One region of the Mesorhizobium sp. M1409 genome, then DNA from elsewhere that is predicted to be linked to it. Evidence: predicted binding sites of a transcription regulator. Region 1 holds the regulator's gene; the other holds the start of a gene.

Region 1 (4,755 bases):
CTGGACGAGGCTGGGGCTCGGATCAGGGCGAGGACGCTGTCATTGGCGTCAGCGAACGGTCCCTGTTTGCAGCGCCGCTGCCGGCTTCATTGCCGCCGCCATCGCCCCTCGTGCCGGATCCCGGCAAGGCGCCGTTGCAAACGGATGCCCCCGCCCCGGTTCCAGCTGCCGAAGCCAGCAGGATCGTGCGCGTGCGCCGGCAAATCGGCCGGATTTCGCTGCCGCGCCTGCGCCATGGCGTGACCATGGCGGCGGGCCTGGAACTCGACCGAGGCGTGGCCTTCCTGCTGGTGCCGGTCTGCCTGGCGAGCGGGGCGATCGGCTATTTTTCGCTGGCGGCGGAACCTGGCTTCGCAAAGCCTGTCGCAGTTGTCATCTTGGCGGGGCTGTTTGCGCTGGTCTCGCGTTCCTGGCCGAAAACCCATCTGTGCTTCATGGCGGCACTTTTGTGCGCGTTCGGCCTGCTCACCGCAAAGGTCGAGACATGGCGGGCGGGAACGCAGATGCTGGGCTCGGAAATCTCGACGCAAGTGACCGGCCGCGTCGTTTCGCTCGACCGGATGGAGAGCGGTCGTATCCGGCTGACCATCGACGTCACATCGACCGCAAGGCCGAAACTGCGCTATGCGCCGGAGCGGGTGCGACTTTCGGCGCGAAAGATCCCGGCGGACGTGATCGCCGGCTCCCTGATCACTGGATATGCCAAGCTGTTGCCGCCGACCGGGCCTGTGCGGCCGGACAGCTACGACTTCTCCTTCGACAGCTATTTCGCCGGCATCGGCGGCAGCGGGTTCTTTCTCGGCAATCCAAAACTTATCGTCACCGATGACGGCGACATGCCGCTATCGGACCGCCTTTCCTCGGGGATAGAAAAAGCCCGTGAAGCGATTGCCGACCACATCAGGGGCAGCGTCGGTGGCGCCGAGGGCGAGATCGCGGCGGCGCTGATCGTCGGCGTGCGCGCCGGCATTCCCGATGACATCAACGAAGCTATGCGGCGTACCGGCATCTACCACATCATCTCCATTTCCGGACTGCATATGGCGCTCGTCGCCGGCACCATCATGGGGTTGCTGCGCGGCGCCTTCGCCTTGTTTCCGGACTTTTCCGCGCGTCGTCCGGTCAAGAAATACGCCGCCGTCGCGGCACTGTTCTCGATCGCCGCCTATCTCATCATCTCAGGCATCGTCGTCGCCGCCGAGCGCAGCTTCATCATGCTGGCGGTGATGCTGATTGCCGTGCTGTTCGATCGGGCGGCACTCACCATGCGCAATCTAGCAATTTCGGCGATCGCCGTCATCGTGGTGTCGCCGCATGAAGTGGTCGGCCCGAGTTTTCAGATGTCCTTCGCCGCAACCGCGGCGCTGGTCGGCGCCTATGCCGGCTGGTCGGAGCATCGTGCGGGAAAGACGAGACCACCGCCGCCAAAGCGGTCGCTGCCTGGTTTCCTGACGCGAAAATTCCTGCTGGCGGCAGGCGGCCTTTCCATGACTTCCATCATCGCCGGCGGCGCCACTGCGCTGTTTGCCATCTGGCATTTTCAGCGTGTGTCGCCGCTCAGCCTGTTCGCCAATCTGGCGATCATGCCGATCGTATCACTGGTCGTCATGCCTTTCGCCGTCCTCAGCGCACTGGCGATGCCATTCGGCGCCGACGGCCCCTTTCTTTATGTAATGGGCAAAGGCCTGACGGCGATGATCGCGATGTCCGGATGGATTTCCGAGCGTTCGCCAGTCGACGCAATCGGCTTGATTTCGCAGCAGTCTGTCCTTCTGGTGGCGATTGCCCTTGTCATCGCGACGATGGCGACGACATGGCTGCGGCTGGCAGCTCTTCCTTTCGCGCTTGCCGGCCTGCTGACGGTCTCGGACACGCGCGCACCCGACGTGCTGATCTCGGAGGACGCAAGGCTGGTTGCGTTGCCGATCGGCGGCGGCGAACTCGCGGTCAGCCGGGCCAGGCCGAACGAATTCACCGTCGACAACTGGAAGCGTGCGCTGACATCCGAAAGCATCATCGTGCCGGAGGTGTTCGACGAAGGCGACGGTCAATTCGACGTCGCTGATGCGGCTGAAATGCCGCCGGGAGCACCGTTCTATTGCACTTCAGGCGTTTGCGTCGCCAGGCATCCGTCCGGCGCGTTCATTGCCTATGTCGAGGACCGAAAAGACACCTGGAAAGCCTGTGGTTTCGCCGACCTGATCGTCATCAATGACGCGACGGCCTATGACGCCTGTCACAACCCGCTGGTTCTCGTTATCACCAAACGGCAACTGGCCCGCAAAGGCAGTGCTGCCGTCTTCTTCGATCGCCAATCGGCGACCGCGCCGGCGACAATCAGCTTCGCCGTGGACAGGCCATATCGGCCCTGGCACGCGCAACGCAAGTTTTCACGCGAGGCGAGGGGACTGCCGCCCTTCAAGAGACCCGAGAAGCCAGTCGTTGAACCGCAGCTGCCTTAGTAGCGGCGGATCAGGCCAACGAGCTTGCCCTGCACCTTGACCCTGTCTGGCCCGAAAATACGGGTTTCATAGGCCGGATTGGCGGCTTCGAGAGCAATCGAGGCGCCCTTGCGGCGGAACCGCTTCAGCGTCGCTTCCTCTTCATCCACCAGCGCCACGATGATCTCGCCAGGGCTCGCCGTATCGGCATTGCGGATGATGACGGTGTCGCCGTCGAAGATGCCGGCCTCGATCATCGAGTCGCCCTTGACCTCCAGCGCATAGTGCTCGCCGCCCATGATCATGTCTGGCGGCACCGAGATCGAATGCGTCTGGTGCTGGATGGCATCGATCGGCACACCGGCGGCGATGCGCCCCATCACGGGGATCGACACGGCGGCGACCACGTCGTCGTCATTGCCTGCTGAAGACATCCGCGAAGACGCTGGCCTGATCTGCCGGCCAAGGCCGCCCTGGCCGAGACTGGCCTGACCAAGACTGCCCTGGATGACGCTTGGAGAGAACTTCTTTGCCGCGTTGAGGCCGGGTGCGATCGAGTCCGGCAGCCGCAGCACTTCCAGCGCGCGTGCCCGGTTGGGCAGCCGGCGAATGAAGCCGCGCTCTTCCAGTGCCGTGATCAAACGATGAATCCCGGATTTGGAGGCAAGGTCGAGCGCCTCCTTCATCTCGTCGAAGGATGGCGGAATGCCGCTTTCCTTCAGGCGTTCATGGATGAACATCAGCAGTTCGTGTTGCTTGCGCGTCAGCATGGCGGCCCCCAGGGTACCTGAAACCAGAATCGGAAAAACAAACCCAGAACAAACACTATCTGTTCCAGTTGTGTTCCGCAACTGTTTAAAGTTTAATGAATTTATTAAGGGGGTCGAAATTATTGGCGCTCGCCAGCGGGCCTCGTCGACGGCTGTATGCCGTCACAATGCGCTTGCCGGCATTGAAATTGTTATGGTTAATGGGCTGTGGCCCACCCTTGGCTCAAGCCTGGCATGAGCTGCCCATGGATCCGCGACGGGCGCATTTCCAGCTTTCCGGGCGTTCGTTTGCCGTGAACGAAACGAAGCCAAAATGCCAACCTTGGTTAATCTATTGCAGCCTGCGCTGGCTACCAGCGGCGAACGCATTCGCGAGCCGAAAAATTCGTCCTCCGTCATCCGACCTGGGGGCAAGACGCGACGACAGATCGTCGGGACGGCCGCGTCAGGTTACGGCCTCCTTGACGGCGAAACGCTGGTCCTTCCATGCACTCGTGCGCAGAATGTCTTCCAGCACCTCGACCGCCAGCCACACGTCCTTGTAGCCGACATAGAGCGGCGTAAATCCGAAACGGATGGTTGACGGCGCGCGGAAGTCACCGATCACGCCGCGCTCGATCAGCGCCCGCATGATTTGATAGCCATGATCGTGAAGGAACGACACCTGGCTGCCGCGCCTGGTCGCGTCGCGAGTGCTCTCCAGCGTGAGACCATAGGCGCCGCACTTCGCTTCGACGAGCTGGATGAACAGTTCGGTCAGCGCGACGCTCTTCTTTCGCAATGCCGCCATGTCGACGTCGTTCCAGATGGCAAGCGCGCCTTTGAGCGCCCGCATCGACAGGACCGGCTGCGTGCCGCACAGAAAGCGGCGGATACCGGTGCCGGCAACATAACCCCGTTCGAAGGCAAAGGGCCGTGCATGCCCCCACCAGCCGCTGAGTGGCTGGCTGATCTCGCCGTGGTGGCGCTGGGCGGCATAGATGAAGGCTGGCGCGCCCGGACCGCCGTTGAGGTACTTGTAGGTGCAGCCGACAGCGAAATCAGCATTTGCATGATCGAGCTCGACCGGCAGAGCGCCCGCGGTGTGGCAGAGATCCCAAACGATCAGCGCTCCGGCCGCATGAGCCTTGCGCGTCAGCGCCGTCATGTCGCGCAGTTCACCGGATTTGTAATTGACGTGGTTGACCAGCACCACCGCGACGCTTTCGTCGATCAGCTCTTCGATGGTTGGCGCGTCGACGCCCGCGAGGCGCAGCAAGGCGCCATCCCGGGTCGAGGCCACGCCTTCGGCGATGTACAGGTCGGTGGGAAAACTGTCACCCTCGGCGACGATGGCCAACCGGCCGGGCCGCATCTCCATCGCCGCATGCAACACCTTGTAGATGTTGGTCGACGTCGTGTCGCAGACGACGGTCTGGCCGGCCGCGGCTCCGATCAGACGTCCAAGCTGATCGCCGAGTTCGATCGGCATCTCGAACCATCCGGCTGTATTCCAGGCCCGGATGAGATCCTGGGCCCATTCCTGGGCCGCCGCTTGCTGCAGC
Region 2 (4,755 bases), on a different contig from region 1:
GCCGGCGGTGATCATCGGCCCGCCGATGCCGGGCACGCCGACCTTCAGCGGCAGCGGCAGCGGCGTCATGTCGTAGACGGTGCCGTTGCGGTGCTTGTAGGCGATGGTGCCGGTCCTGAGATCGGCGCCCGCGACATAGCCCCAGGGCGGCGCCTGGCAAGGAATGCCGAGCGGCGACAGGAATGGTCCCATCACCACCGCATAGGGCGCGCCCTCGTTGCGGTTCAGTCCCTGCTCGCTGCCGCGCCCCTCGTCCGGCGGCGGTACCTGATCGCGCGGAATGAGCTGCGACTTGAACGCCAGATAGGTCGGCATGCCGAACAGCACCTGCCGGACCGGATCGACGGCGACGCCACCCCAGTTGAAGGTGCCGAAATTGCCGGGATAGATCAGCGAGCCCTGGACGGAAGGCGGTGTGTAGCGGCCCTCATAGCGCAGGCCCTGGAATTCGATCCGGCAAGCCAACTGGTCGAACATGGTGAGACCCCACATGTCGGCGCCGGTGAGCGGCTTCGGCATGAAGGTAAGATCCGAGACCGGCTGCGTCGGCGATGTGTGGTCGCCCTCGATGGCGCCGCCGGGCGCCGGCACTTCGTTGACCGCGATGACCGGCTCGCCGGTTCGGCGGTCGAGCACATAGAGGTCGCCCTGCTTGGTCGGCCCGACCAGTGCCGGCACCACCGTGCCGTCGGCCTTGGTGATGTCGATCAGGCTCGGCTGCGCCGGCACGTCCATGTCCCAGAGATCGTGGTGCACGGTCTGCCGCACCCAGCGCAACTGCCCGGTGTTGAGATCGAGCGCGGTGATCGACGACGAGAACTTCTCGACATTGGCGCTGCGCCCGGCGCCGAGTTGATCCGGCGTCTGGTTGCCAAGCGGCACATAGAGCAGGCCGAGCTTCTCGTCGGCGCTCGGCGTCGACCACATGTTGGGCGAGTTGGCGGTGTAAGTCTGGCCGGCCGCCAGCGGCGTCGTCTGGTCCGGATTGCCGGAATCCCAGTTCCATAGCAGCTTGCCGGTGGCAGCGTCGTAGGCGCGGATGACGCCGGACGGCTCCTGGGTCGAATAATTGTCGTTGACCGCGCCGCCGACGATGATCTTGCCACCTGATATCAGCGGCGCCGAGGTCGAGTAATAATAGCCCGACTTCGGATAGGGCATGTTGGTCAGAAGGTTCAGCGTGCCGCCCTCGGCGAAGCTGGGGCAGACCTGGCCGTTGGCGGCGTCGAGCGCGATCAGCCGCGCGTCCGAGGTCGGCAGGTAGACGCGGGCAGCGCATGGCTGGCCGGCGGCGATGGCCGCATCGGCATAATAGGACACGCCGCGGCAAGTCTGGTGCTGGCGGTCCTTGTCGAGCTTGACCTTGGGATCGTAGCGCCATTTCTCCTTGCCGCTCGCGGCGTCGATGGCGATGGCGAAATTGTGCGGCGTGCAGATGTAGAGCGTGTCGCCGATCTTCAGCGGCGTCACCTGATAGGTGGTCTCGCCGATGTCGTCCGGACCCTTCACGTCACCAGTCTGGTAGGTCCACGCCGGTTGCAGCTTGGCGACATTGTCCGGTGTGATCTGGTCGAGCGGCGAATAGCGCTGGCCGAACTGCGTGCGGCCGTAATAGTGCCATTCGCCGGCCGGCACATTGTTACCGAGGTTGGCGTTGGGGATCACCTTGTCGGTGTCGAGTTCTCCAGCGATGTCCTTCGGATCTGCTGTCATCGAATAACCGGCGACGGCAAGCGATGCCAGCACGGCAAGGATGAGCGGCGCGCGCGCGTCAGGCCCGGCAAGACCACGCCTCGCCGACGGCGTCAGCAGCCATAGCGCCACCAGCACGATGATGCCGCCGCGGGGCCCAAGTTCCCACCAGTCGAAGCCGGTCTCCCAGACGGCCCAGGCCAGCGTGCCGAGCACGATCGCCGCGTAGAGCCACAGCGCGGTGGATCTGCGTCGGTAGAGCAGCCAGGCGGCGATCAGGAAGGCGAGGCCGGCGACGATATAGTACCAGCTGCCGCCCAGCGAAGCCAAGCGGATACCGCCGCCGCCGAGCGCCAGGCCTATGAGCAAGAGGACGAGGGAGGTGGTGGTGACAGCCAAGATGATACTCCTTCGACTGTTGCGCTTTGCGACGCCAAGGACAGCCCGACGCAATCGTTCCTGCCCAGGACACAACTTTCTCCTGACCGCCGCGCCTGTCAAGTTGGCCACACGCCATGGTGGCAATCCATCTTGCTTGTATCAGGGTTTCCAGCAGTCTCGGCGCCATGACGACCGACGAGGCGCGCTCGTTCGGTTTTCGTCACTCTCGGTTACTGCAAGGCCTGAACGGCGATATCAGGCACTTTGCCGGAACAAAACGTAGACACTTCTGGTCTTTCGCCCCCGAATCACTACATTCGGGGCGATGTCCGGCTTTTCCGAAGACATGCCCTTTTTCGATGAACCCAATGCGCGGCCCTCGGCCCCGTCGGGTATTGCCGCGCGCGCCATGGCTGCCCGTGGCGGCCACAACAATGCACCCGACTATCTGAAGGGGCTGAACCCCGAGCAGCGGCTGGCGGTGGAAACCACCGAAGGTCCGGTTCTTGTGCTGGCCGGCGCCGGCACCGGCAAGACCCGCGTGCTCACCACCCGCATCGCCCACATCCTCGCCACCGGCAAGGCCTTCCCGTCGCAGATCCTGGCCGTCACCTTCACCAACAAGGCCGCCCGCGAGATGAAGATCCGCATCGGCGTCCTGATCGGCGAAGGCAATGTCGAGGGCATGCCGTGGCTCGGCACCTTCCACTCGATCGGCGTCAAGCTGCTGCGCCGCCATGCCGAACTTGCCGGATTGAGATCCGACTTCACCATCCTCGACACCGACGACGTCGTGCGGCTGATCAAGCAGCTGATCCAGGCCGAGGGACTCGACGACAAGCGCTGGCCGGCCAAGCAGTTCGCCCAGATGATCGACGGCTGGAAGAACAAGGGGCAAGGTCCGGCCGACATCGCCGAGGGCGACGCGCGCGCGTTCGCCAACGGCAAGGGCCGTGAACTCTACAAGGCCTATCAGGAGCGGCTGAAGACCCTGAACGCCTGCGACTTCGGCGATCTTCTCTGCCACCCGATCCGCATCTTCCGCGCTAATCCGGATGTGCTGAAGGAATACCACAAGCGCTTCAAATACATCCTCGTCGACGAATATCAGGACACCAACACCGCCCAGTATATGTGGCTGCGGTTGCTGGCGCAGCGGCCTGATGCCGGGCGCGCGTCGACATCGACGGATGTGCGATCGGCCGAAGGCCGCAAGCCCGACCGGGCGTCGGCCGGCCAGGCCGCCCCCGCGGAGGCCAGCGAGCGAAGCTCGCGTACGGCCGTGAGCGACAACAAAGTAAACATCTGCTGCGTCGGCGACGACGATCAATCCATCTATGGCTGGCGCGGCGCCGAGGTCGACAACATCCTGCGCTTCGACAAGGATTTCCCCGGCGCCACCATCATCCGCCTGGAGCGCAACTACCGCTCGACCGCGCACATCCTTGGCGCCGCCTCCCACCTCATCGCCCACAATGAGGGCCGTTTCGGCAAGACGCTGTTCACCGACCGGAACGAGCCGGATGACGGCAAGGTGCATGTCCATGCCGCCTGGGATTCCGAGGAGGAAGCCCGCGCCGTCGGCGAGACCATCGAGACCTACCAGCGGCAAAAGCACAATCTCAACGACATGGCGATCCTGGTCCGCGCCTCCTTCCAGATGCGGGCCTTCGAGGACCGCTTCATCACGCTCGGCCTCAACTACCGCGTCATCGGCGGCCCGCGCTTCTATGAACGTCTGGAAATCCGCGACGCCATGGCCTTCTTCCGCGTCGTCGCGCAAGGCGCCGACGACCTTGCCTTCGAACGCATCGTCAATGTGCCCAAGCGCGGCCTTGGTGAAGCCACCATCCGCCAGATCCACGACACGGCGCGCGCGCTGCGCATCCCGATGCTGGAAGCCGCCGCCAAGCTCGCCGAAAGCGACGAACTGAAGCCGAAACCGCGCGCAGCCCTTCGCGAAGTGGCTGCCAATTTCGAGCGCTGGCAAAAGGCGCTGGACACAACGCCGCACACCGAACTCGCCGAGACCATTCTCGAAGAGAGCGGCTACACCGACATGTGGAAGAACGACCGCTCGGTCGAAGCGCCAGGCCGGCTGGAGAACCTTAAGGAGCTGATCCGCTCGATGGAGGAGTACGAATCGCTGCGCTCCTTCCTCGAGCACGTAGCACTCGTCATGGATGCCGAGCAGAATGCCGGGCTCGACGCCGTCAGCATCATGACGCTGCATTCGGCCAAGGGCCTCGAATTCGAGACCGTGTTCCTGCCCGGTTGGGAGGAAGGCTTGTTTCCGCACCAGCGCGCGCTCGACGAAGGCGGCCGTTCCGGATTGGAGGAAGAGCGCCGCCTGGCCTATGTCGGCCTGACGCGGGCCAAGAAGAACCTGCATATCTGGTTTGTCTCCAACCGCCAGATCCACGGCCTGTGGCAGTCGACGATCCCGTCGCGTTTCCTCGAAGAATTGCCGAACGCCCATGTCGAGGTCGCCGAAAGCGGCAACTCCTATGGCGGCTACGGCAATTCATACGGCGGCGGTTCTTTTGCCTCCGGTCGCGGCGGTCAGGGCGCGGGAAGACAGAACCCCTATGGCGCTTCGCGCTTCGACAATGTCGGCGCCGACACCGAAAAATCCGGCGCCTTCTCCAACACCTATGCGACGCCAGGCTGGCAGCGCGCGCA

What was found. Region 1 encodes LexA, which represses DNA repair genes until DNA is damaged. Its sites were predicted from a motif close to TGTTCNNNNTGTGTTCNG; they were not measured.
Region 2: the regulator LexA is predicted to act here: its motif matches at 2,342-2,359, upstream of NKG99_RS06055 (ATP-dependent helicase).

Annotation. Positions count from the first base shown of each region.
Region 1 covers NZ_JAMYKV010000035.1:29,071-33,825, forward strand. Annotated here, with positions in the region: gene NKG99_RS23775 (ComEC/Rec2 family competence protein) at 1-2,462, shown strand, start outside; gene lexA (transcriptional repressor LexA) at 2,459-3,211, opposite strand; gene kynU (kynureninase) at 3,657-4,755, opposite strand, start outside.
Region 2 covers NZ_JAMYKV010000005.1:49,104-53,858, forward strand. Annotated here, with positions in the region: gene NKG99_RS06050 (glucose/quinate/shikimate family membrane-bound PQQ-dependent dehydrogenase) at 1-2,091, opposite strand, end outside; gene NKG99_RS06055 (ATP-dependent helicase) at 2,399-4,755, shown strand, end outside.